DNA from 4 places in the Streptomyces sp. NBC_01283 genome. Region 4 is predicted to be linked to each of the others. Evidence: riboswitches for the same ligand, from Rfam matches in the RefSeq annotation. Region 4 holds a riboswitch; each other region holds the start of a gene.
The links. A riboswitch is a leader RNA that binds a small molecule or an ion and turns the genes downstream of it on or off. The one in region 4 is predicted to bind cobalamin.
Positions count from the first base shown of each region.

Region 1: it holds a riboswitch for cobalamin, as region 4 does, so the genes downstream of both, OG302_RS29710 (ABC transporter substrate-binding protein) here and OG302_RS25985 (ABC transporter substrate-binding protein) in region 4, are expected to answer to the same signal.
Region 2: it holds a riboswitch for cobalamin, as region 4 does, so the genes downstream of both, OG302_RS31835 (cobalamin biosynthesis protein) here and OG302_RS25985 (ABC transporter substrate-binding protein) in region 4, are expected to answer to the same signal.
Region 3: it holds a riboswitch for cobalamin, as region 4 does, so the genes downstream of both, OG302_RS06205 (energy-coupling factor ABC transporter permease) here and OG302_RS25985 (ABC transporter substrate-binding protein) in region 4, are expected to answer to the same signal.

Region 1 is NZ_CP108430.1:6,562,184-6,567,366, forward strand. Features, by position in the region: gene OG302_RS29695 (haloacid dehalogenase-like hydrolase) at 1-285, opposite strand, end outside; gene OG302_RS29700 (helix-turn-helix domain-containing protein) at 561-1,424, shown strand; gene OG302_RS29705 (VOC family protein) at 1,430-1,888, shown strand; cobalamin riboswitch at 1,896-2,082, shown strand; gene OG302_RS29710 (ABC transporter substrate-binding protein) at 2,175-3,221, shown strand; gene OG302_RS29715 (FecCD family ABC transporter permease) at 3,218-4,258, shown strand; gene OG302_RS29720 (ABC transporter ATP-binding protein) at 4,255-5,040, shown strand.
Region 2 is NZ_CP108430.1:7,029,257-7,034,439, reverse strand. Features, by position in the region: gene OG302_RS31850 (class II aldolase/adducin family protein) at 1-153, opposite strand, end outside; gene OG302_RS31845 (anion permease) at 504-1,775, shown strand; gene OG302_RS31840 (hypothetical protein) at 1,788-2,024, shown strand; cobalamin riboswitch at 2,165-2,307, shown strand; gene OG302_RS31835 (cobalamin biosynthesis protein) at 2,416-3,357, shown strand; gene OG302_RS31830 (cobyric acid synthase) at 3,354-4,862, shown strand; gene cobN (cobaltochelatase subunit CobN) at 4,859-5,183, shown strand, end outside.
Region 3 is NZ_CP108430.1:1,306,018-1,311,200, reverse strand. Features, by position in the region: gene metE (5-methyltetrahydropteroyltriglutamate--homocysteine S-methyltransferase) at 1-2, opposite strand, end outside; cobalamin riboswitch at 165-382, opposite strand; gene tsaD (tRNA (adenosine(37)-N6)-threonylcarbamoyltransferase complex transferase subunit TsaD) at 535-1,605, shown strand; gene OG302_RS06210 (GNAT family N-acetyltransferase) at 1,605-2,243, shown strand; cobalamin riboswitch at 2,316-2,514, shown strand; gene OG302_RS06205 (energy-coupling factor ABC transporter permease) at 2,544-3,248, shown strand; gene OG302_RS06200 (energy-coupling factor ABC transporter substrate-binding protein) at 3,248-3,658, shown strand; gene cbiQ (cobalt ECF transporter T component CbiQ) at 3,665-4,414, shown strand; gene OG302_RS06190 (energy-coupling factor ABC transporter ATP-binding protein) at 4,411-5,183, shown strand, end outside.
Region 4 is NZ_CP108430.1:5,712,567-5,717,749, forward strand. Features, by position in the region: gene OG302_RS25975 (amino acid permease) at 341-1,807, shown strand; gene OG302_RS25980 (M67 family metallopeptidase) at 1,891-2,313, shown strand; cobalamin riboswitch at 2,277-2,434, shown strand; gene OG302_RS25985 (ABC transporter substrate-binding protein) at 2,479-3,465, shown strand; gene OG302_RS25990 (FecCD family ABC transporter permease) at 3,531-4,547, shown strand; gene OG302_RS25995 (ABC transporter ATP-binding protein) at 4,544-5,183, shown strand, end outside.

The sequences.
Region 1 (5,183 bases), 850 kb from region 4:
GGACTCCTCCAGGTCGTTGCGGTACGTCGTGTTGTCCGCGTCGAAGACGGCGTACGCGCCCTTGCCCTCGTTCTTCGCGATGACCTTGCCCAGCTTCTTCGCGACCGGCTTGGGCCAGTGCTTCAGCTCGGCCGTGGTCCTCGCGGCGGTCTTCGCGGTCGTGGCGGAGGCGTCCGCGGCCGTCGCGTCCGTGCTCGGCCAGAGTGCCGTCCCCGCGAGGACGGCCGCGGTGAGCGCGCCCGCCGTGCCGATGACGGCCAGCTTGCCCTTTGCCTTTACTGCCATGGTTTTGTGCCCCCTGAGAGCGGTCTGCGCCCCGTCCGGAGCGGCGGGTCATCGTATGGGGTCGGGCGGCGGATTCCCATGATCGACATCACCGGACGGAACGGGCATGGGACGGGCGGGCGCGGGTAGCAGCGTCAGACGCGCGGCCTGCGCGGGGCTCTCTGCCCGGTCTGCTCCCGGTTCTCTGCCCGGTCTGCTCCGGGTTCTCTTCCGGGCGTGCCCCGGAGTCCCGCTCCGGCCTGCTGCGGAGCCGTGCCCGTCGCATACTGGGAGGCATGGAGACCGTCTCCCGGGAGTTCGTGCGGGCCGCCCCGCGGCTCGACGGCATGGTGGTGTCCGCCGTCGGCTACCGCACGGAGGGCGAGCGGCCCGGCCTGCACCGCGGGCTGCCCTCCCCGTACCTGACGCTGATCTTCTCGCTGGACGGCCCCGTCGTCACCGGCGGCACCCCCGAGCAGGCGGGCGGCCGCGACGCCGTCCGCACGGACATCGTCCTCGGCGGTCTGCACCAGACTCCGGCCTACGTCGTACGGCCCGAGCACGAGGCGGGCATCCAGCTCGCCGTCCACCCGCTCGCCGCCCGTGCCCTGTTCGGCGTACCGGCCGCGGAACTGGCCGGTGAGCTCGTGACGCCCGGCGCGGAGGTGATGGGGCGCCGCGCAGCCGACGTACGGGAGCTGCTGTGCGAGCAGGGCACCTGGGAGGAGCGATTCGCCTCCCTGTCCGCCTACTTGAGGCAGCGCGCGGCCGACACGTCCAGCGGCTCCGTGCGCCCCGAGGTCACCGAGGCCTGGGCCTGGCTGGCCCGGCATCAGGGAGTGGGCACCCTGCGCGGCCTCTCCCGGCACGTCGCCCTCAGCGAACGCCGGCTCACCACGCTCTTCCGCGCCGAGACGGGCCTGAGCCCCAAGCAGGCGGGCCGCCTGATGCGCTTCCAGCGCGCACGGAACGCCGTCGTACGCCCCGTCGCGGCGGGCGGCGCCCCCGACCTGGCCCGCGTCGCCGCCGACTGCGGCTACTACGACCACTCCCACCTGGTGCGGGACTTCCGGCAGTACACCGGCGCGAGCCCCAGCGGCTGGCTGGCCGAAGAGTGCCGGAATATCCAAGCCGGGAGCCATGGCGGGAGCGAAGAGTAGGACCCATGAACACGACCGAGAAGCAGCAGCCCCGGACCCCGTCCCAGCCCATCTCCGCCGGGCGCGCCCCCGATGTGTGGCCGACCCTCCAGGCCCATGACGCACCCGCCCTGATCGACTTCCTGGTCGGCACGGTCGGCTTCCTGCGCACCGCCGTCTACGAGGACGGCGACCGCGTGGCCCACGCCGAGCTCGACTGGCCCGAGGGCGGCGCGATCATGCTCGGCTCGTACGACGAGAAGTCCCAGGACTGGTGCCTGAAGCCGGGCACCTTCGGGGCGTACGTCGTCACCGACCGCGTGGACGACCTCTACCAGCGGCTCAGCACCGCGGGCGTCAAGATCATCCGTGAGATCGAGGACCAGCCGTACGGCAGCCGGGAGTTCGCGATCGCGGACCCCGAGGGCAACAAGTGGTCCTTCGGCACCTACCGCGGCGCACCGAGGCCCGAGCAGCCGTCCTGACCTCGCGTGATAGCTTGCGCACGCCAGTCAACCCACACCAGGGCCAGGGAATCCGGTGCGAATCCGGAACTGACGCGCAGCGGTGAGGGGGAACGGGCGGGGCCACGGCCACTGGGCGTCCACGGACGCCTGGGAAGGCGCCCCGCCCGGCCGATCCCCGAGTCCGAAGACCTGCTGGCACCTTCGTCCGCACACCGGGCGGCGGAGGTGACGAAGCAGGCCAGGCTCCGCGTATGAGCCGTGAGACTCAAGGGATCTCGTGTCCTCCACAGCCCGTCGTGTACGTATGCCAGCCCGTCGTGCACGCGTTTCTGCCCTCCTCCTCGGCACGGCCCTGGCCGTCACGCTGACCTCCTGCGGCGGCCCGTCGGCGACCTCCACCGCATCGAACGCGGACAAGAAGGCCGGCGGGTACCCGCTGACCCTCACCTCCTGCGGCAAGAAGGCGGAGATCAAGGCACCGCCGCAGCGGGCCGTCTCCCTCGACCAGGGCTCCACGGAGATCCTGCTCTCCCTCGGCCTCGCGGACCGCATGGCCGGCAGCGGCACCTGGACCGACCCGGTGCTCAAGGGCCTGGCGAAGGACAACGCCAAGGTCGAGCGCCTCGCCGACAGCTACCCCTCCTTCGAGAAGGTCCTCGCCCAGGAACCGGACTTCGTCACCGCCTCCTTCGAGGCGACGGTCAGCAAGGGCGGCGTCGCCGACCGCGCCAAGTTCGCCGAACTCGGCGTACCCGCCTATGTCTCGCCCTCCGACTGCGCGGGCAAGGACAACAGCGGCGACGGCGACGGCACCCGCGTCAGGACGCTCACCATGGACACCGTCTACGGCGAAGTGCGGGACCTGGCCAAGGCCTTCGGGGTCGAGAAGCGCGGCGAGCGCCTGATCGCGGAGCTCAAGGGCCGGGTGGCGAAGGCGACGCGGGATGTCGACGCGTCGGGCGCGAAGATCCTTTACTGGTTCGCCAACTCCGACGCGCCCTACATCGCGGGCTGCTGCGGGGCGCCCGGCATCATCACCCGCGAACTGGGCGCGAAGAACGTCTTCGACGACACCCGCGAGGAGTGGCCCCAGATCAACTGGGAGACGGTGGCGGACCGCGACCCGGACGTGCTGGTCATCGGAGACCTCACCCGCAAGTCGCAGACGGCCGAGAGCGCGAAGAAGAAGATCGAGTTCCTGGAGACCAATCCGGTCACCAAGAACCTGACCGCCGTGAAGAAGAAGCGGTACGTGCTGCTGAGCGGCCAGGCCATGAACCCGACGATCCGCACGGTGGACGGCGTGGAACAAGTCGCGGAAGCGTTGCGCGAGTTCGGGCTCGCCAAGTGAGGGGAGCCGGGGGAGCCGCCCCCGGCGGCATACGCCAGATCCTGCTCTGGACCGCGGGCCTGGCCGTCCTCGCCCTCTCCGTCGCGGTGGCCGTCACCATCGGCCCCGCGGACATCTCCGTACCGGACGTATGGTCGGCGGTCGCGGCCCACCTTGGCTGGGGAGAGGCGCGGCTGACGCCCATCAGGGACGGCATCGTCTGGAACCTGCGCATGCCGCGCACGCTCCTCGCGGCGGTCTGCGGCGCGGGCCTCGCGGTCTGCGGAACGGTCCTCCAGTCGCTCCTGCGCAACCCGCTCGCCGACCCCTTCGTGCTCGGCGTCTCGTCGGGCGCGTCCACGGGCGCGGTAGCGATCGTCGTCCTGGGGGTCGGCGGGGGAGTGGTGTCGGTCTCGGCGGGTGCCTTCGCCGGGGCTGTCTGCTCCTTCGCGCTGGTCCTGCTCCTGAGCCACACCCTGGGCGGAAGCGCCGACAGGGTGGTGCTTTCCGGTGTGGCGGCGATGCAGCTTTTCTCCGCCCTCACCTCGTTCGTGATCCTCACGTCGGGCGACGCGGAGACGACGCGGAGCGTCCTGTTCTGGCTGCTCGGCTCGTTGAGCGGGGTGGGCTGGACGGACGTCTGGCTGTGCGCGGCGGTGCTCTTCGCTGCCCTCGCGATCTGTCTGACGCAGGCGCGCACTCTGGACGCGTTCGCGTTCGGCCAGGACGCGGCGGCGACGCTGGGCGTCCACGTGGCCCGCACCCGGCTCATGCTGCTCTCCGTCACGGCCCTCCTGACGGCGGCGCTGGTCAGCAGCGCGGGCGCCATCGGCTTCGTGGGCCTGGTCCTGCCGCACGCGGCCCGAGCGCTCGTCGGCTCCGGGCATGCACGCCTCCTCCCGGTCACGGCGCTCGCGGGCGCGGTGTTCCTGGTGTGGGTGGACACGCTGGCCCGTACGGTCCTCGACCCGCAGGAGGTTCCCGTGGGGGTGGTGACGTCCCTGATCGGCGTCCCGGCGTTCGTCCTTGTCCTCTACCGCACCCGGAGGACGACATGAGCGCGGCCAGTTCCGGCCTGCGGGCGGACAGAGTCACCAGAACGGCAGCGGGCCGCCTGATAGTCGACGGAGTGACGCTGGCCCCGCCCCCCGGGGCGACGGTCGGCCTCCTGGGCCCCAACGGTTCGGGTAAATCAACCCTCCTCCGCATCCTGGCGGGCGTCCTGGCCCCGACATCGGGAGTGGTCACGCTGGACGGCGACCCGCTGCGTGACGTGGGCCGCCGCACGGTGGCACGCAGGGTGGCGGTGGTGGACCAGGAGGCCACGACGCAAGTGGCGCTGTCGGTGGAGGAGGTCGTACGACTCGGCCGCATCCCGCACCGCAGGGCGTGGTCGCTCCCGACCTCCGAGGACGAGGAGGCGGTACGGGAGGCCCTGACCCGCACGGGCCTGTCCGACAGGGCGGCCCAGTCCTGGCACACGCTCTCGGGCGGCGAACGCCAACGGGTGCAGATAGCAAGGGCGTTGGCCCAGCAGCCCAGAGAACTGCTCCTCGACGAACCCACCAACCACCTGGACGTCCAGCACCAGCTCGACCTCCTCTCCCTGGTGTCGGACCTCCCCCTGACCAGCGTGATCGCCCTGCACGACCTGAACCTGGCGGCGATGTTCTGCGACCACGTACTGGTCCTGCGCGAGGGAGTGGCGTACGCGTCGGGCACGCCGGCGGAGGTGATCACGGAGGAACTGATCGCGAAGGTGTACGGGGTGCGGGCGGTGGTGACGCCGGGGGACGCGAGCTTGGACGGACGCCCGTGGATCCGCTTTCGGCGCACGTAGGGTGACTTCACCTTCATCCCCCTCTTCACCTTCACCTTCACCTGAGCGAATCTCAAGGTCGGCGGCAAGAGTGCGTACGCCGACGGTGCGCTGAAGCTCAGCTGGGACGACGAAGGCAAGGCTTGCGCCACTACGGCTTCAAA
Region 2 (5,183 bases), 1.3 Mb from region 4:
GATCGTGCCGCCGACGCGCACCGAGACATTGCCCGAGGTGCCGACCACCAGACCGTCCGCCACCGTTCTGCGGGCCGCCGCCACCAGCTCTTCCCACGCCCGCTCCATCGCACCCTGCCGGCCTTCGTCGCCTTCGCCCCGCTGCTCCGTCATGCGGTGATCCTGCCAGCAGCCCTCGCCGGGATTCCGGTTTCGGCCACGGGCAGGCCGAGAAGGCGCCCCTCTGCGCCACCACCCCTACGGGGTGATCAGGATCTCTCCAACGGATCGCCGGACCGCTGAAGAGGTTCGCCCGGGGGCGGCCGGGCACGGGCCAGGCACCCCAGAAGCCCGGAATCCAGGCTTCCGGCCGCCGCTCCGGGCGATCTTCGTCAGGGCCCCGGCACAACCGGAGTGACAGTGCCGCGCATTGGGTCACCGCACGGCCCGACCCAGTTCACTTTCCGTTCACCCACATTGCCTACGTTCCACTTGCCACTGACGTCCAACAGAAGCCTGGGTAAATGGAACACATCACGCTTCTCCTCGGGATCGTGATCGTTACCGCTCTCGTGTTCGACTTCACGAACGGTTTCCACGACACAGCCAACGCGATGGCGACCACCATCTCGACTGGCGCTCTCAAGCCCAAGACGGCGGTGGCCATGTCCGCCGTGCTGAACCTCGTCGGCGCTTTCCTCTCCGTCGAAGTCGCCAAGACCATCTCCGGCGGCATCGTCAACGAGGACGGACTGAAGACAGAGGTGATCTTCGCGGCCCTGGTCGGCGCGATCCTCTGGAATCTGCTGACCTGGCTGGTGGGCCTGCCCTCCAGTTCCTCCCACGCACTCTTCGGCGGCCTCATCGGCGCCGCTGTCATGTCGATGGGCTGGTCGTCGATCAACGGCGGCACCGTCGTCACCAAGATCCTGATCCCCGCGATCGCCGCGCCCCTGGTGGCCGGCATCGCCGCGACGCTGGCCACGCGCCTGACGTACCGCATCGGGCGCAACACCGACACCAGGGCGACCGCCAAGGGCTACCGCACCGGTCAGATCGCCTCCGCCGGCCTCGTCTCGCTGGCGCACGGCACGAACGACGCGCAGAAGACCATGGGCATCATCACGCTCGCCCTGATCACCGGCGGCGTCCTGAACCCGGGTGCCAACCCCCCGATGTGGGTCATCGTCTCGGCCGGTGTCGCCATCGCGCTCGGCACGTACCTCGGCGGCTGGCGCATCATCCGCACCATGGGCAAGGGCCTCACGGACCTCGCGCCGCAGCAGGGCTTCGCCGCCCAGACCAGCGCCGCGACCGCGATCCTCGCCTCCTCGCACATCGGCTTCTCGCTCTCCACCACCCAGGTCTGCTCGGGCGCCGTGATGGGCGCGGGCCTCGGCCGCAAGGGCGGCGTGGTCCGCTGGTCCACGGCGACCCGGATGTTCGTCGCCTGGGGCCTCACCCTGCCGGCCGCCGGTCTGGTCGGCGCGGGCGCGGAGTTCCTCACCAAGCAGGGCCCCTGGGGCGTCGCGGCGACCGCCGCGCTGCTGGTGGCCGGCTCGGCCGTGATCTGGGTGCTGTCCCGGCGCAACGCCGTCGACCACACGAACGTCACGAACGACGAGCCCGGCGCTCTCGACGCCGAGCCCGCCGGTGTCGTGACCACCGCGATCGCCGCCGTCAGTCCGCCGCCCACCGGGTCGGCCGTGACCAGCACCGACGTCGACCTCGTCAAGACCACCATCCCGGCCCCGACCAGCACCGTGGCGGACCCCGCCCGGCCCGCAACGGTGTAAGGAAAAGTCAGCATGGACATCGACTGGGCAGCTCTCGGCTCCGTCTTCGGAGTCAGCCTCGCGGTGACGGTGGCCCTGGTGGGCCTGTTCACCCTCGGCATCGTCGGCCTCGCCAAGCGCGAGGCGGCGACGTCCGGCGCCCCCTCGGCCGCGGGCGGCACCGCCGCGGCGGCACGCACGGGCGCGTACGTGTGCTTCGCGCTCTGCGCGGCGGCAGTGGCGTACGGGATCTATCTGATCGTCGCCTGACGACGGCGGTTCTCAGTGGGGTGCGGGACGCTTCGGCGTCCCGCACCCCACTTTTGTCCGTGGGCTCGGCAAGGAGCCGTCAGAGGCCCGGCTGTGGGCCTCAGCACACTCTCCCGTCGCAGGTCAACGGCGAGTTGACGGGCCTTCGCGGGCCGTGGTGGACTGCCGGAGCCAATACGGCAGCAGGAGAGGAAGCCGGTGCGAATCCGGCGCGGTCCCGCCACTGTCATCGAGGAACTGACTCCTCGGAAGCCAGGAACTCTCGCCGCCGATCACGTCGAACCAGGGCGCGGACACCCTGAGTGAGGACATATCGCCATGCGCGGCCGCCCATTGCCGGACCAGTTCCCGAGCGTGAGCTCTCCTCTCGGCACAACGGCCGGCTGAACCGATGCGTGCCGATCGCGACTTCGCGTACGGCGCCGCCGCCGGCCTCCTCGGTGACCTGTTCCTCGGCGATCCCCGCCGCGGGCATCCGGTCGCCGCGTTCGGGCGGGCCGCCGCTGCCGTCGAGCGTGTGCTGTGGCGTGACCACCGCGGGTGGGGCGCCCTGCATGCCGTGGTGTGTGCCGGAGGTGCGGCCGGTGCCGCCGTCCTGGCCTCTTCTCTCGTACGTGACTCGCGCGCCGCATCCGTCGCGCTGACCGCCGCCACCACCTGGGCCGTGGTCGGCGGCACCTCGCTGGGGCGTGAGGCGCGGGCCGTCGGCGGCGCGCTGGCCGCCGGGGACATCGAGGTGGCGCGGGAGCGGCTGCCGCATCTGTGCGGCCGGGACCCGCAGGCGCTGGACGCCGACGGCATCGCGCGCGCCGTGGTCGAGTCCGTCGCCGAGAACACCTCCGACGCCGTGGTCGGGGCGCTCGTGTGGGGCGCCGTCGGCGGCGTTCCCGGGCTCGTCGCCTTCCGGGCCGTCAACACCCTCGACGCCATGGTCGGGCACAAATCCGCGAGGTACCGGCGCTACGGCTGGGCCTCCGCGCGGCTCGACGACGTACTGGGGTGGCCCGGGGCCCGGCTCACCGCCGTGCTCGCGGCTGCCGCCGGGGACGCGCCGCGGGGAGCCCTGCGCGCCTGGCGCGGCGATGCGGCGAAGCATCCGAGCCCCAACGCGGGGCCCGTCGAGGCCTCCTTCGCCGGGGCGTTGGGCGTACGGCTCGGGGGGACGCTCTCGTACGCGGGGCGTGTCGAGCACCGACCTGTCCTCAACGAGGCCGGGCGGGGCGTCGAGGTCGCCGACATCGAGCGGGCCGTGAAGCTGTCGCGGCGGGTCGGGCTGCTGGCCCTGGGCGTCGCCGCGGCCGTGAGCACACTACGGAAAGGCAGGGCCTCATGAGCGGTGGACTGCTCGTCGCCGGGACGACGTCCGACGCGGGGAAGAGCGTCGTCACCGCCGGGATCTGCCGGTGGCTGGCCCGCAAGGGGGTCTCCGTCGCGCCCTTCAAGGCGCAGAACATGTCCCTCAACTCCTTCGTCACGCGCGAGGGTGCCGAGATCGGGCGGGCCCAGGCCATGCAGGCGCAGGCCGCCCGGGTCGAGCCGAGCGCGCTGATGAACCCCGTGCTGCTCAAGCCGGGCAGCGACCGCAGCAGCCAGGTCGTCCTGATGGGCAAGCCCGTGGGCGAGATGAGCGCCAGGGGCTACCACGGAGGGCGGCAGGAAGCGCTGCTCTCCACCGTCGTGGGATGCCTGGAGGAACTTCGGGGCAGCTATGACGCCGTGATCTGTGAAGGCGCGGGCAGTCCCGCCGAGATCAATCTGCGGCGTACGGACATCGTGAACATGGGGATCGCGCGGGCCGCCCGCTTCCCCGTGGTCGTGGTGGGAGACATCGACCGCGGGGGCGTCTTCGCCTCCTTCTTCGGGACCACCGCGCTGCTGAGCGCCCAGGACCAGGAGCTGGTCGCCGGGTACCTCGTCAACAAGTTCCGGGGCGACGTCTCGCTGCTCGAACCGGGGCTCGACATGCTCCATGAGCTCACCGGGCGGCGGACGTTCGGTGTGCTGCCGTTCCAGCACGGCCTCGGCATCGACGAGGAGGACGGGCTCCGGGTGTCCCTGCGGGGCGCCGTGCGGGAGTCCGTGGTCGCTCCCCCGATCGGTGCGGACGTGCTGCGGGTCGCCGTCTGTGCCGTACCGCTGATGTCGAACTTCACGGACGTGGACGCGCTGGCCGCCGAACCGGGCGTCGTCGTGCGGTTCGTGGACCGGGCCGAGGAACTCGTCGACGCCGACCTGGTGATCGTCCCCGGCACGCGCGGGACCGTGCGTGCCCTGGAGTGGCTGCGCGAACGCGGCCTCGCGGACGCCATCGCCCGGCGTGCCGCCGAGGGGCGGCCCGTGCTCGGGATCTGCGGCGGCTTCCAGGTGCTCGGCGAGCACATCGAGGACGACGTCGAGTCGCGGGCGGGCGCCGTGGACGGGCTCGGACTGCTGCCCGTGCGCGTCCGGTTCGAGCGGGAGAAGACCCTCGCGCGGCCCGTCGGCGAGGCCCTCGGAGAACCCGTCGAGGGGTACGAGATCCATCACGGCGTCGCTCAGATCCTGGGCGGAGAGCCCTTCCTGGACGGCTGCCGTGTCGGCGAGGTGTGGGGCACGCACTGGCACGGCTCGCTGGAGAGCGACGCGTTCCGGCGGCGTTTCCTCACCGAGGTGGCCCGCGCCGCCGGGCGCCGATTCGTGCCCGCGCCCGACACCAGCTTCGGCGCACTGCGCGAGGAGCAGCTCGACCTGCTCGGCGACCTGATCGAAGGGCACGCGGACACGGACGCGCTGCTCAGCCTGATCGAGACCGGCGCACCCGCCGGTCTCCCCTTCATCGCACCGGGGGCACCCTCATGACCGTCCTGCTTCTGTCCACCGCCGACACGGACCTCCTTGCCGCCCGTGCCTCCGGCGCCCCCTACCGCATCGGCAACCCGACCCGGGTCGACGTGCAGGACGAGCTGCCCGCGCTGATCGAGGGCGCGGACGTCGCCGTCGTACGCCTGCTCGGCGGCAAGCGTGCCTGGGAGGACGGGCTCGCGGCGCTGAAGGCCGCCGGGATCCCGACGGTGCTGCTCGGCGGCGAGGCCGTGCCGGACGCGGAGCTGATGGCCGAGTCGACCGTGCACGCGGGGTCGGTGGCGGAAGCCCTGCGGTATCTCGTCGAGGGCGGCGCGG
Region 3 (5,183 bases), 4.4 Mb from region 4:
ACGGAAATCTCCTTCGCGAGATGACTCCTGAGAATCCCGGGGACGGGACACGGACGCGAAGGGATGACGGACCGGGCGGACCGGACGCGCGCCACCGGCGCGGTGCTCCACCTGATCTGTACGCCGACCCGCCCACGAGGTCACCGGGATGTCCGCACATGAGGGATCACGTACGGGCAACGGGCAGGTCTTCGGACTCGCGGGCACACCTGCCGAGGCAGGTTCCTACTGACCGTCGCTTCCCGGGTCCGCGACGGACCCAGTGCGTATGACGGCGGTCGTTCCCACTCACCGCTGCGGGGCAGTCCCGGATTTCCACCGGGTTCCCTCTTGCGACGCGTCTGCCTGGCGGGCAGGGCGAACCAGCTGCACCCATCAGGCTAGAGGGTGGTCGGCGTCTTGGGCAGTACTGATCACATTCCGGACCGTGAGGTGAGACACGGAGCCACCCGGCGGTGGGGACACCGCCCGGAGGTCTTATTGCACATGGCTTGCAACTACACTTCCCACGCAGAAAGTCTGTGGGTGAAGGAGATGCCGGTGGCAGCGGGGCGCATTGTGCTGGGGATCGAGTCGTCCTGCGACGAGACCGGAGCGGGGATCGTCTCGCAGGGGCGGCTGCTCGCCCATGCGGTGGCGTCCAGCATGGACGAGCACGCCCGGTTCGGCGGCGTGGTTCCCGAGATCGCCGCACGAGCGCATCTGCACGCGTTCACCCCGGTCGTCCAAAACGCCCTCGACCAGGCGGACCTGAAGCTGTCCGACATCGGAGCGGTGGCGGTCACCACGGGTCCCGGCCTGTCCGGCGCGCTGCAGGTCGGCCTCGCGGGGGCGAAGACCCTCGCGTACGCGCTCGACGTCCCGTTGTACGGCGTGCACCACCTGGCCGGGCATGTCGCCGCCGACACGCTGGAGCACGGCCCGCTGCCCGATCCCTGCGTGGTCCTGATCGTCTCCGGCGGGCACACCTCGCTGCTGCTCGTCCGGGACCTGGCGCGCGATCCCATCGTGCACCTGGGGGACACCCTGGACGACGCGGCGGGCGAGTGCTTCGACAAGGCCGCCCGCGTCTTCGGCCTGCCCTACCCGGGCGGCCCCGCCATCGACCGCGCGGCCCGCAGCGGTGATCCGCGCGCGGTCGCCTTCCCGCGCCCGCTCACCGGACCGAAGGACGCCCCGTACGCCTTCTCCTTCTCCGGACTCAAGACCGCCGCCGCGCGCTGGGCCGAGGGGCACGCGGGGCGCGAGCTGCCGGTGGCCGACGGCGCGGCCTCGCTCCAGGAGGCCGTCGCGGACGTACTGACCCGCAAGGCGCTGGCCGCCTGCCGCGATCACGGCGTCCGCACCCTCGTCGTGGTCGGCGGTGTCGCCGCGAACTCGCGGGTGCGTGTGCTCGCCGAGGAGCGGTGCGCGGCCGAAGGTGTGCGGCTGCGCGTGCCCCCGATGACCCTGTGCACGGACAACGGTGCGATGATCGCCGCCGTCGGCGACCTGCTCGTACGGGCCGGGGCCGAGCCCGCCCCCTGGGACGTGTCGGTCGACCCGTCCGCCCCTCTGACGTACGCGGCCCTGCGGCCGGGGGCGGCCGCGGCGAGGGCCGCCTGATGGCGGCGGTCGTCCGGCTACTGCGGGGCCATCAACTCCTCGCGTACGGCGCCGCCTTGCGCACCGTCTACGCCGATGCCTTCCGTGTGCCGCCCTGGCACGAGGACGAGGAGAGGGTGGCGGAATTCATGGTCCGGCTCGGCGACGACGTACGCCGTCCCGGGTTCACCGCGGTGATCGCACTGGAGGGGACGGACGTCGTCGGCTTCACCACCGGGTGGACCACGCCCGAGCCCTTTCCCGCCGACCGCTGCTATCCGCAGGCGGCGGCCGGACTCGGCGCCGGGCGCGCCCGGTCGTGGCTGTGCGGGGCCCGTGAGATAGACGAACTCGCCGTGCACCCTGCGGCGCAGGGCACCGGAATCGGAGCCGCCCTGCTGGCGGCGATGGCCGAAGGCGCTCCCGACGACCGTGTCTGGCTGCTGACTTCGGTCCGGTCGGCGCAGGCCATGGGCTTCTACGAGCGCCAGGGCTGGACCCAGGCGACCCACCCCTCACCCGACGGCAAAGGCGTCGTCGTCTTCCTCGGGCCCCGCCACCCCGCCCGGACGCTCGCGGTGCTGCGCGGCGGGGAGGCGGCGGTCTCCCGCGAAACGTGGCCCGTTTCGGGTGTGCACGAGCCGATGCACAGGGGTTGATCAGGGGCGTACGCCCCTGGTCGTGTGCGCTCGCGCGTGCCACAGGTGGGGCGACCCCACAAGTTGTCAGGAAACTCGGATGCGCACTATGGTCACCACGCCTTGGTGCTCGGGAAATCCGGTGTGATGCCGGTGCGGCCCTCGCCACTGTGATCGGGAAGTCCGGCTCCAGCCCTCGCGGCAGCCACTGGGTGCACACGCACCCGGGAAGGCGGAGTCCGGTCGGTACGACCCGTCAGCCAGGAGACCGGCCAAGGCGCGTTGTCCATCCACGAGGTGCTGGAGAGGGTCTGCTTAGCCATGCACATTGCCGAGGGTTTCCTCCCACCGGCGCACGCGATCGCCTGGGGTGTAGCGTCCGCGCCGTTCGTCGTCCACGGAGTCCGCTCCCTGACCCGTGAGGTCAAGGAGCACCCTGAGAGCACGTTGCTCCTGGGCGCCTCCGGAGCCTTCACTTTTGTCCTTTCCGCACTGAAAATCCCTTCCGTCACGGGCAGTTGCTCGCACCCGACGGGCACCGGGCTCGGCGCGATCCTGTTCCGGCCGCCGATCATGACGGTGCTCGGCACCATCACACTGCTGTTCCAGGCCCTGCTGCTCGCCCACGGCGGACTCACCACACTCGGCGCCAACGTCTTCTCCATGGCGATCGTCGGGCCATGGGCCGGATACGCCGTCTACCGCCTCCTGAAGCGGTTCGACGCGCCGCTCATGGTCGCCGTGTTCTTCGGCGCGTTCGTCGCCGACCTGTCCACGTACTGCGTCACCAGCGTCCAGCTCGCCCTGGCCTTCCCGGACCCCAGCAGCGGATTCGTCGGCGCCCTGGGCAAGTTCGGCGGCATCTTCGCCGTCACGCAGATCCCCCTCGCGGTGAGCGAGGGACTGCTCACCGTGCTGGTGATGCGGCTGCTCGTGCAGTCGAGCAAGGGCGAGCTCACACGGCTCGGCGTCCTGCTGCAGGGGAAGAAGACGGACACGAAGACGGAGTCGGGGGCCAGCGCCTGATGAGCCGGAACGCGAAGATCAACACTCTGCTCCTCGTCATCGTCGCCGCGCTCGCCGTGCTGCCGTTGGCGCTCGGCCTCGGCGACGACAAGAAGGAGCCGTTCACCGGGTCCGACTCCCAGGCCGAGACCGCGATCACCGAGAACAAGCCGGACTATGAGCCGTGGTTCTCGCCGCTGTACGAACCCCCCTCCGGGGAGATCGAGTCGGCGCTCTTCGCGCTGCAGGCGGCGCTGGGCGCGGGCGTCCTCGCGTACTACTTCGGTCTGCGCAGGGGGCGCCGGCAGGGCGCGGAGATCGCGTCGGCGAAGGAAGCCCCCGCGAAGAGGACCGCAGAAGGAACCGCGGAAGGAACCGCGGAACGGACCGCCGACGTGGACAGCACCCGGACCACGACCGAGCAGGTCTGATCCCGCGTGCTGCCCATCGACGCGGCGGCGCACAGCAGTCGCTGGCGCCGCCGCCACCCCGTGGACAAAGCCGTGCTCGGGCTCGGCCTCACCGTCCTTGCCGTCTCCCTGCCGCCCTGGCCGGGCGCCGCCCTCGTGCTCGTCGCCGCGCTCGCCGTGCTGCTCGGACCGGCCGGTGTGCCGCCCCGAAAACTGTGGCGCGCCTACCGCGTGCCGCTCGGCTTCTGCGTCACCGGCGCCCTGACCCTCATCGTCCAACTCGGCGGGCCCGAAGGGTTCGTCACGCTCGCCGATGGCGGCCCCGCGCGAGCGGGCGGTCTGCTCCTGCGCACGTCGGCGGCCTCGCTGGGCGTCCTGCTTTTCGCCTTCACCACACCCATGTCGGACCTGCTGCCCCGCCTGGTGAAGGCGGGCGTGCCGGCACCCGTCGTCGACGTGGCCCTCGTCATGTACCGGATGAGCTTCCTGCTCCTGGACTCCATGAGCCGGATCCGGCAGGCGCAGGCCGCGCGGCTCGGCCACACCACCCGTGCCGCGACCTGGCGTTCCCTCGGCGGCCTCGGGGCCACCGCGTTCGTACGGGCCTTCGACCGGGCGACCCGGCTGCAGGCCGGGCTCGCCGGACGCGGGTACGACGGAACCCTGCGGGTGCTCGTGCCGGAGGCCCGGATCTCCCGGCGCTTCGTGACCGCGAGCGCGGTCCTTCTCACGGGCCTCGCGGCCCTCACCCTCGTACTGAAATGGCTTCTTCCATGAAGGCTTCCTCCCTGAGCGAGCCGCGCGCCTCCAGCGATCCGAGCGGGCCCCTGGTCGCTCTGCGCGCCGCTTCCTACGCGTACGAAGACGGGCCCACCGTGCTCAGCGGCCTGGACTTCGACGTCATCGAGGGGCGCGCCCTCGCGCTGCTCGGGCGCAACGGCAGCGGCAAGACCACCCTCATGCGGCTGCTGAGCGGCGGACTCCGGCCGGACCGGGGCGGATTGACCGTCGGGGGAGCCCCCGTGACGTACGACCGCAAGAGCCTCACCCGGCTGCGGACGACGGTTCAGCTGGTGGTCCAGGACCCGGACGACCAGTTGTTCGCCGCCTCGGTCGAACAGGACGTGTCCTTCGGGCCGCTGAACCTGGGGCTGCCGGACGGTGAGGTGCGGGCCCGGGTCGCCGAGGCGCTCGCCGCGCTCGACATCAGCGCCCTGGCGGACCGCCCCACGCATCTGCTCTCCTACGGCCAGCGGAAACGGACGGCCATCGCGGGCGCCGTGGCGATGCGGCCCCGCGTCCTGATCCTCGACGAGCCGACCGCAGGGCTCGACCCCGACGGCCAGGAACGCCTCCTGACCACCCTGCAAGGCCTGCGGGACGCGGGGACGACCGTGGTCATGGCCACCCATGACGTGGATCTGGCCCTGCGCTGGGCCGACGACGCTGCCCTGCTGACTCCCTCCGGAGTGCGTACGGGGCCGGTCGCGGAGATGCTCGCCCAGCGGGACCTCCTGGGCCAGGCGGGGCTCCGCCTGCCCTGGGG
Region 4 (5,183 bases):
GGTCACCCGCAAAGTCGTTGTATGTAGCAGCGGTTACCTCTCGGTCGCTCATCGGACGCTCAAATCCGGATAACGATCGTGTCACTCCGTTGCCCATTTTTGATGCGGCAAGGGACTTTTGTCCGGTTCTTCTCGTGGCGTGGGCCACACGCCGCCCCTTCGATCACTGTTGCGGCCGTGATAAATCTTCACGACCACTCGGTGACGCCACCCATGTCACCGGTGGCGCTCGGGCCGGCAGACCGCCGGTAGCACTCCATCCATATCCGGGGGGATCAGGACCTGATCCGTGGCCATACGCAGACTGCGGGCACGGATCGGCGTGGAGAAAGGCGTCACCATGACCTCAGTGCAGGTCGAAGAGCACCACGACGGCAATGAGGCCGACGGAGCGGGCGGTTCGTCCGGTTCGTCAGGCGAGGGTTATCAGCGCGGGCTCGGCGCCCGGCAGATCCAGATGATCGCGATCGGCGGTGCCATCGGCACCGGCCTGTTCCTCGGCGCGGGCAAGGCCATTCACAAGGCCGGACCCAGCCTCATCCTGGCGTACGCCATCGCCGGCCTCGTCATCTTCTTCATCATGCGGGCCCTGGGCGAGCTGCTCATGTACCGCGCCGTGTCGGGCTCCTTCTCGGAGTACGCGCGTGAATTCATCGGCCCGTTCTTCGGGTACGTGACCGGCTGGACGTACTGGCTCTTCTGGGTCGTCACCGGCATCACGGAAGTCACGGCGGCCGCGCAGTACATGCAGTTCTGGACGCATGACTCCATTCCGCAATGGGCGTACGCGCTGATCTTCACGGTCATCCTGTACGGCGCCAACCTGATCTCCGTGAAGCTCTTCGGCGAGCTCGAGTTCTGGTTCTCGATGGTCAAGGTCACCGCGATCATCGGCATGATCCTCATCTGCGCCGGAATCCTCACCATCGGCTTCTCCGACGCCGGTGACACCGCCTCCGTGACCCACCTGTGGGACCAGGGCGGCTTCTTCCCGAACGGCATTGGCTCCACGCTGATGACGCTGCAGATCGTGATGTTCGCCTTCCTCGCCGTCGAGCTCGTCGGCGTCACCGCGGGTGAGTCCAAGGACCCGAAGACGGTCCTGCCGAAGGCGATCAACACCGTGCCGTGGCGTATCGCCGTCTTCTACGTCGGCGCGCTCATCATGATCCTCTCGGTCGTGCCGTGGACGCAGTTCGTGCCGGGCGTCTCGCCGTTCGTCGCCGCCTTCGACAAGATGGGTCTCGGCGTCGGCGCCGCGATCGTCAACTTCGTCGTCCTGACGGCCGCGCTCTCCTCCTGCAACTCCGGCATGTACTCCACCGGCCGCATGCTGCGTGACCTGGCGCTGAACGGCCAGGGCCCGCAGTTCTTCACCAAGCTCACGAAGAACGGCCTGCCGCTGGTCGGCACCACCTTCTCCGCCGCACTGATGCTGGTCGGCGTCTGGATCAACTACCAGTGGCCGGGCGAGGCGTTCAACTACGTCGTCTCCTTCGCGACCATCTCCGGCATGTGGGCCTGGATCATGATCCTGGTCTGCCAGATCAAGTACCGCCGCAAGGCCGACCGCGGCGAGCTGCCGCAGTCCTCCTTCCGGGCGCCGGGCGCCCCGTACACGAGCTGGTTCGCGCTCGCCTTCATCGCGATGGTCATCGTGATGATGGGCATCGACAAGGACGCGCGGATCTCCCTCTACGCGGCCCCCGTCTGGGCGCTCATCCTGGGCGTCGGCTACCTGATCATGCAGCGCCGTGGCCCGCAGGCGGCCACCGGTGAGACCGCGCCGCAGGACGCGGTGAAGTAGTGCCGTAAGGCTGCATCCCAGCATGTGGGCCGGTCCGTACCACTCTTCGGTACGGACCGGCCCTTCTGCTTATCCTGGCTGCCATGCTGACCCTCACCCAGGCCCTCCACGACCAGATCGTCGCGCACGCGCGCCAGGACCACCCCGACGAGGCCTGCGGTGTGGTCGCGGGCCCGGAGGGCACAGGCCGCCCCGAGCGCTTCATCCCGATGCTGAACGCCGCCCGCTCGCCCACGTTCTACGAGTTCGACTCGGGCGACCTCCTCAAGCTCTACCGCGAGATGGACGACCGCGACGAGGAGCCGGTGATCGTCTACCACTCGCACACGGCGACCGAGGCCTACCCCTCGCGCACCGACATCACGTACGCCAACGAGCCGGGCGCCCACTACGTCCTGGTTTCCACGGCCGACACCGACGACGCGGGCGAGTTCCAGTTCCGCTCCTACCGGATCGTGGACGGCGAGGTCACCGAAGAAGAGGTGAAGGTCGTCCAGGCATACTGAGCTTCACCTTTGAGGCGGCAGGACCCAGGAAGCCGGTGCGAATCCGGCACGGTCCCGCCACTGTGACCCCACCCTCCGCGGGCGGGGCAGTCAGGAACTGACCTGCCGCCTTCTTCTCCCACGACGCAGGGGACGCGGAAATCCCCTGGAGGAGGCAGCTCAGCCATGTCCCGCCCCATATCCCGCCCCCTACGCCTGCTCGCGGCAGCAGCCCTGCTCGTCCCGCTCGCCGCCTGCTCGTCCGCCGCCGACTCCGGCACGCAATCCGATGCGGGCAAGCCCACCGCGAAGGCCGCCGGATTCCCGTACACGGTCACCAACTGCGGCGTGAAGACGACGTACGAAGAACCCCCGAAGCGCGCCGTGACGATGAACCAGCACGCGACGGAAGTGCTCCTGGAACTGGGCCTGGAGGACCGCATCGCCGGCACGGCCTACCTGGACGACAAGGTCCTGCCGAAGTACGCGAAGGCCTACGCGGACGCCCCGGTCCTCGCCAAGGAGTACCCCTCCTACGAGAAGCTCCTCGCGGCCGACCCCGAATTCGTCTACGGCGGCTACGCGAGCGCCTTCCAGGCGGGCGAGGGCCGCAGCCGCGGGGCCCTGGCCAAGTCCGGCATCGAGAGCCGCCTCAACGTCGAGGGCTGCGCGAAGAAGCCCGTGACCATGGACGACGTCTACCGCGAGGTGCGGGAGGTCGGCTCCACCTTCGGGGTGCGGGCGCGGGCCGACAAGTGGGTGGGCCAGGCGCGGCGCGACCTGAAGGACGCCGCCAAGGACACGAAGGGCCGCGAGCCCGTCCCCGTCTTCGTCTACGACAGCGGCGACAAGACCGCGTTCACGGCGGGCGGCCGCGGCATCGGCAACGACATCATCGAGCGGGCGGGCGGCCGCAACGTCTTCGCCGACCTCGACAAGTCCTTCGGCGACGCCTCCTGGGAGACGGTGGTCGACCGCAACCCCGAGGTCATCGTGATCCTCGACTACGGCGGCACGACCGTGGCCCAGAAGAAGAAGCGCCTCCTGGACGACCCGGTCCTCGCGGACGTCCCCGCCATCGAGCACAAGCGCTTCGCGGTACTGCCGCTGTCGGACGCGGTGGTGGGGGTGAGGGCACCGGGGGCGGTGAAGAAGCTGGCGGACCAGCTGTGAAGGGGCTTTCGCGGAGCCGCTCCCAGCCCGTCCGGCGTTCGAGGACGAACTCGGCGAAGCCGGTGATGTACGGCACCGTCGTCGCCGGGCTCCTTCTCGCCCTCGCGGCAGCGGTCGTGGCCGGCCTGGCCCTCGGCTCGGTCCGTATACCGACGGCCGACGTCCTGGAGATCCTCACCGGCCACGCGGAACCCTCCCCGTTCCGCACCATCGTCCTGGACGTAAGACTCCCCAGGGTCCTGCTCGGCGCAGCCGTGGGCGCGGGGCTCGCCGTCATCGGCACCGTCCTCCAGGCCCTGGTGCGCAACCCCCTCGCGGACCCCTTCCTCCTCGGCGTCTCCTCCGGCGCCTCGGCCGGAGCGGTGGCCGTCATCGTCCTCGGCAGCGTCTTCGGCCTGGGCGCGGGCCTCGCCACCACCGTCACCCTCCCCGCCGCGGCCTTCGCCGGCGCCCTGCTCTCACTGCTCGTCGTCTACACCCTGGCAAGATCCGGCGGCGGATTCGCCACCGGCCGCCTGATCCTGGCCGGAGTGGCCGTCTCGTACATCCTCTCCGCGCTGACCAGCCTCATCCTGATCACGGCCGACAGCGCCGACCACCTCAAGGAAGTCCTGTACTGGACCCTCGGCGGCCTCGGCAGCGCCCGCTGGGACATGCTCGCCCTGCCCGGCATCGCGCTCATCGCGGGCACGGCCCTGCTCGTCGCCCTCGCCCGCCCCCTGGACCTGCTCCTGGTGGGGGAGGAGGGCGCCACCGTCCTCGGCCTCGACACGGCCCGCTTCCGCGCCGCCGTCTTCGTCCTCGCCTCGCTCCTGACCGGCGTACTCGTCGCGTACAGCGGGGCCATCGGCTTCGTGGGCCTGCTCGTGCCGCACGCGGCCCGGATGCTGGTCGGCGCCGCCCACCGGGCGCTCCTGCCGGTGGTGGCCCTGATGGGCGCGGTGTTCCTGGTCGCCGCCGACCTCGCCGCACGCACGGTCGCGGCGCCGCAGGACATCCCGGTGGGCGTGCTCACCGCGCTGACCGGCGGCCCCTTCTTCCTCTGGATGCTGCGAAGGAACCGTACGGAGGCCACCGCATGAGCGAACCGGCAGTCCTGAGCACCGACGCGCTCTCCTACCGCGTGGGCGACAAGACCCTCGTCGACGACGTCACCCTGCACGCCGCCCGAGGCGAGACCATCGGCCTCGTCGGCCCCAACGGCAGCGGCAAGACCACCCTCCTGCGCTGCGTCTACGGCACCCTCACGCCCACCGGTGGCCGCGTGCTCCTGGACGGCGACGACCTCGCCGCCCGCTCGGCCAAGGACCGCGCCCGCCGCATCGCCACCGTCCCGCAGGACGGACACACCGGCTTCGAGCTCACCGTCCGGCAGATCGTCGCCATGGGCCGCTCCCCGCACAAACGCTTCTGGGAGGCGGACACCGCGCACGACGCCGCCCTGGTCGGCGAGGCCCTTGACCGGGTCGGCGCGGCGGACCTCGCCCACCGCGCCTTCGCCGGGCTCTCCGGCGGCGAGCGCCAGCGCGCGCTGGTCGCCAGGGCGCTGGTGCAGGAGCCCGCGGTCCTCGTCCTCGACGAGCCGACCAACCACCTGGACATCCGCTACCAGCTGGAGATCCTCTCCCTGGTCCGTGGCCTCGGCACGCTCGGCACGACGAATCTCCTCGCCCTGCACGACCTCAATCTGGCCGCGTACCACTGCGACCGTCTGTACG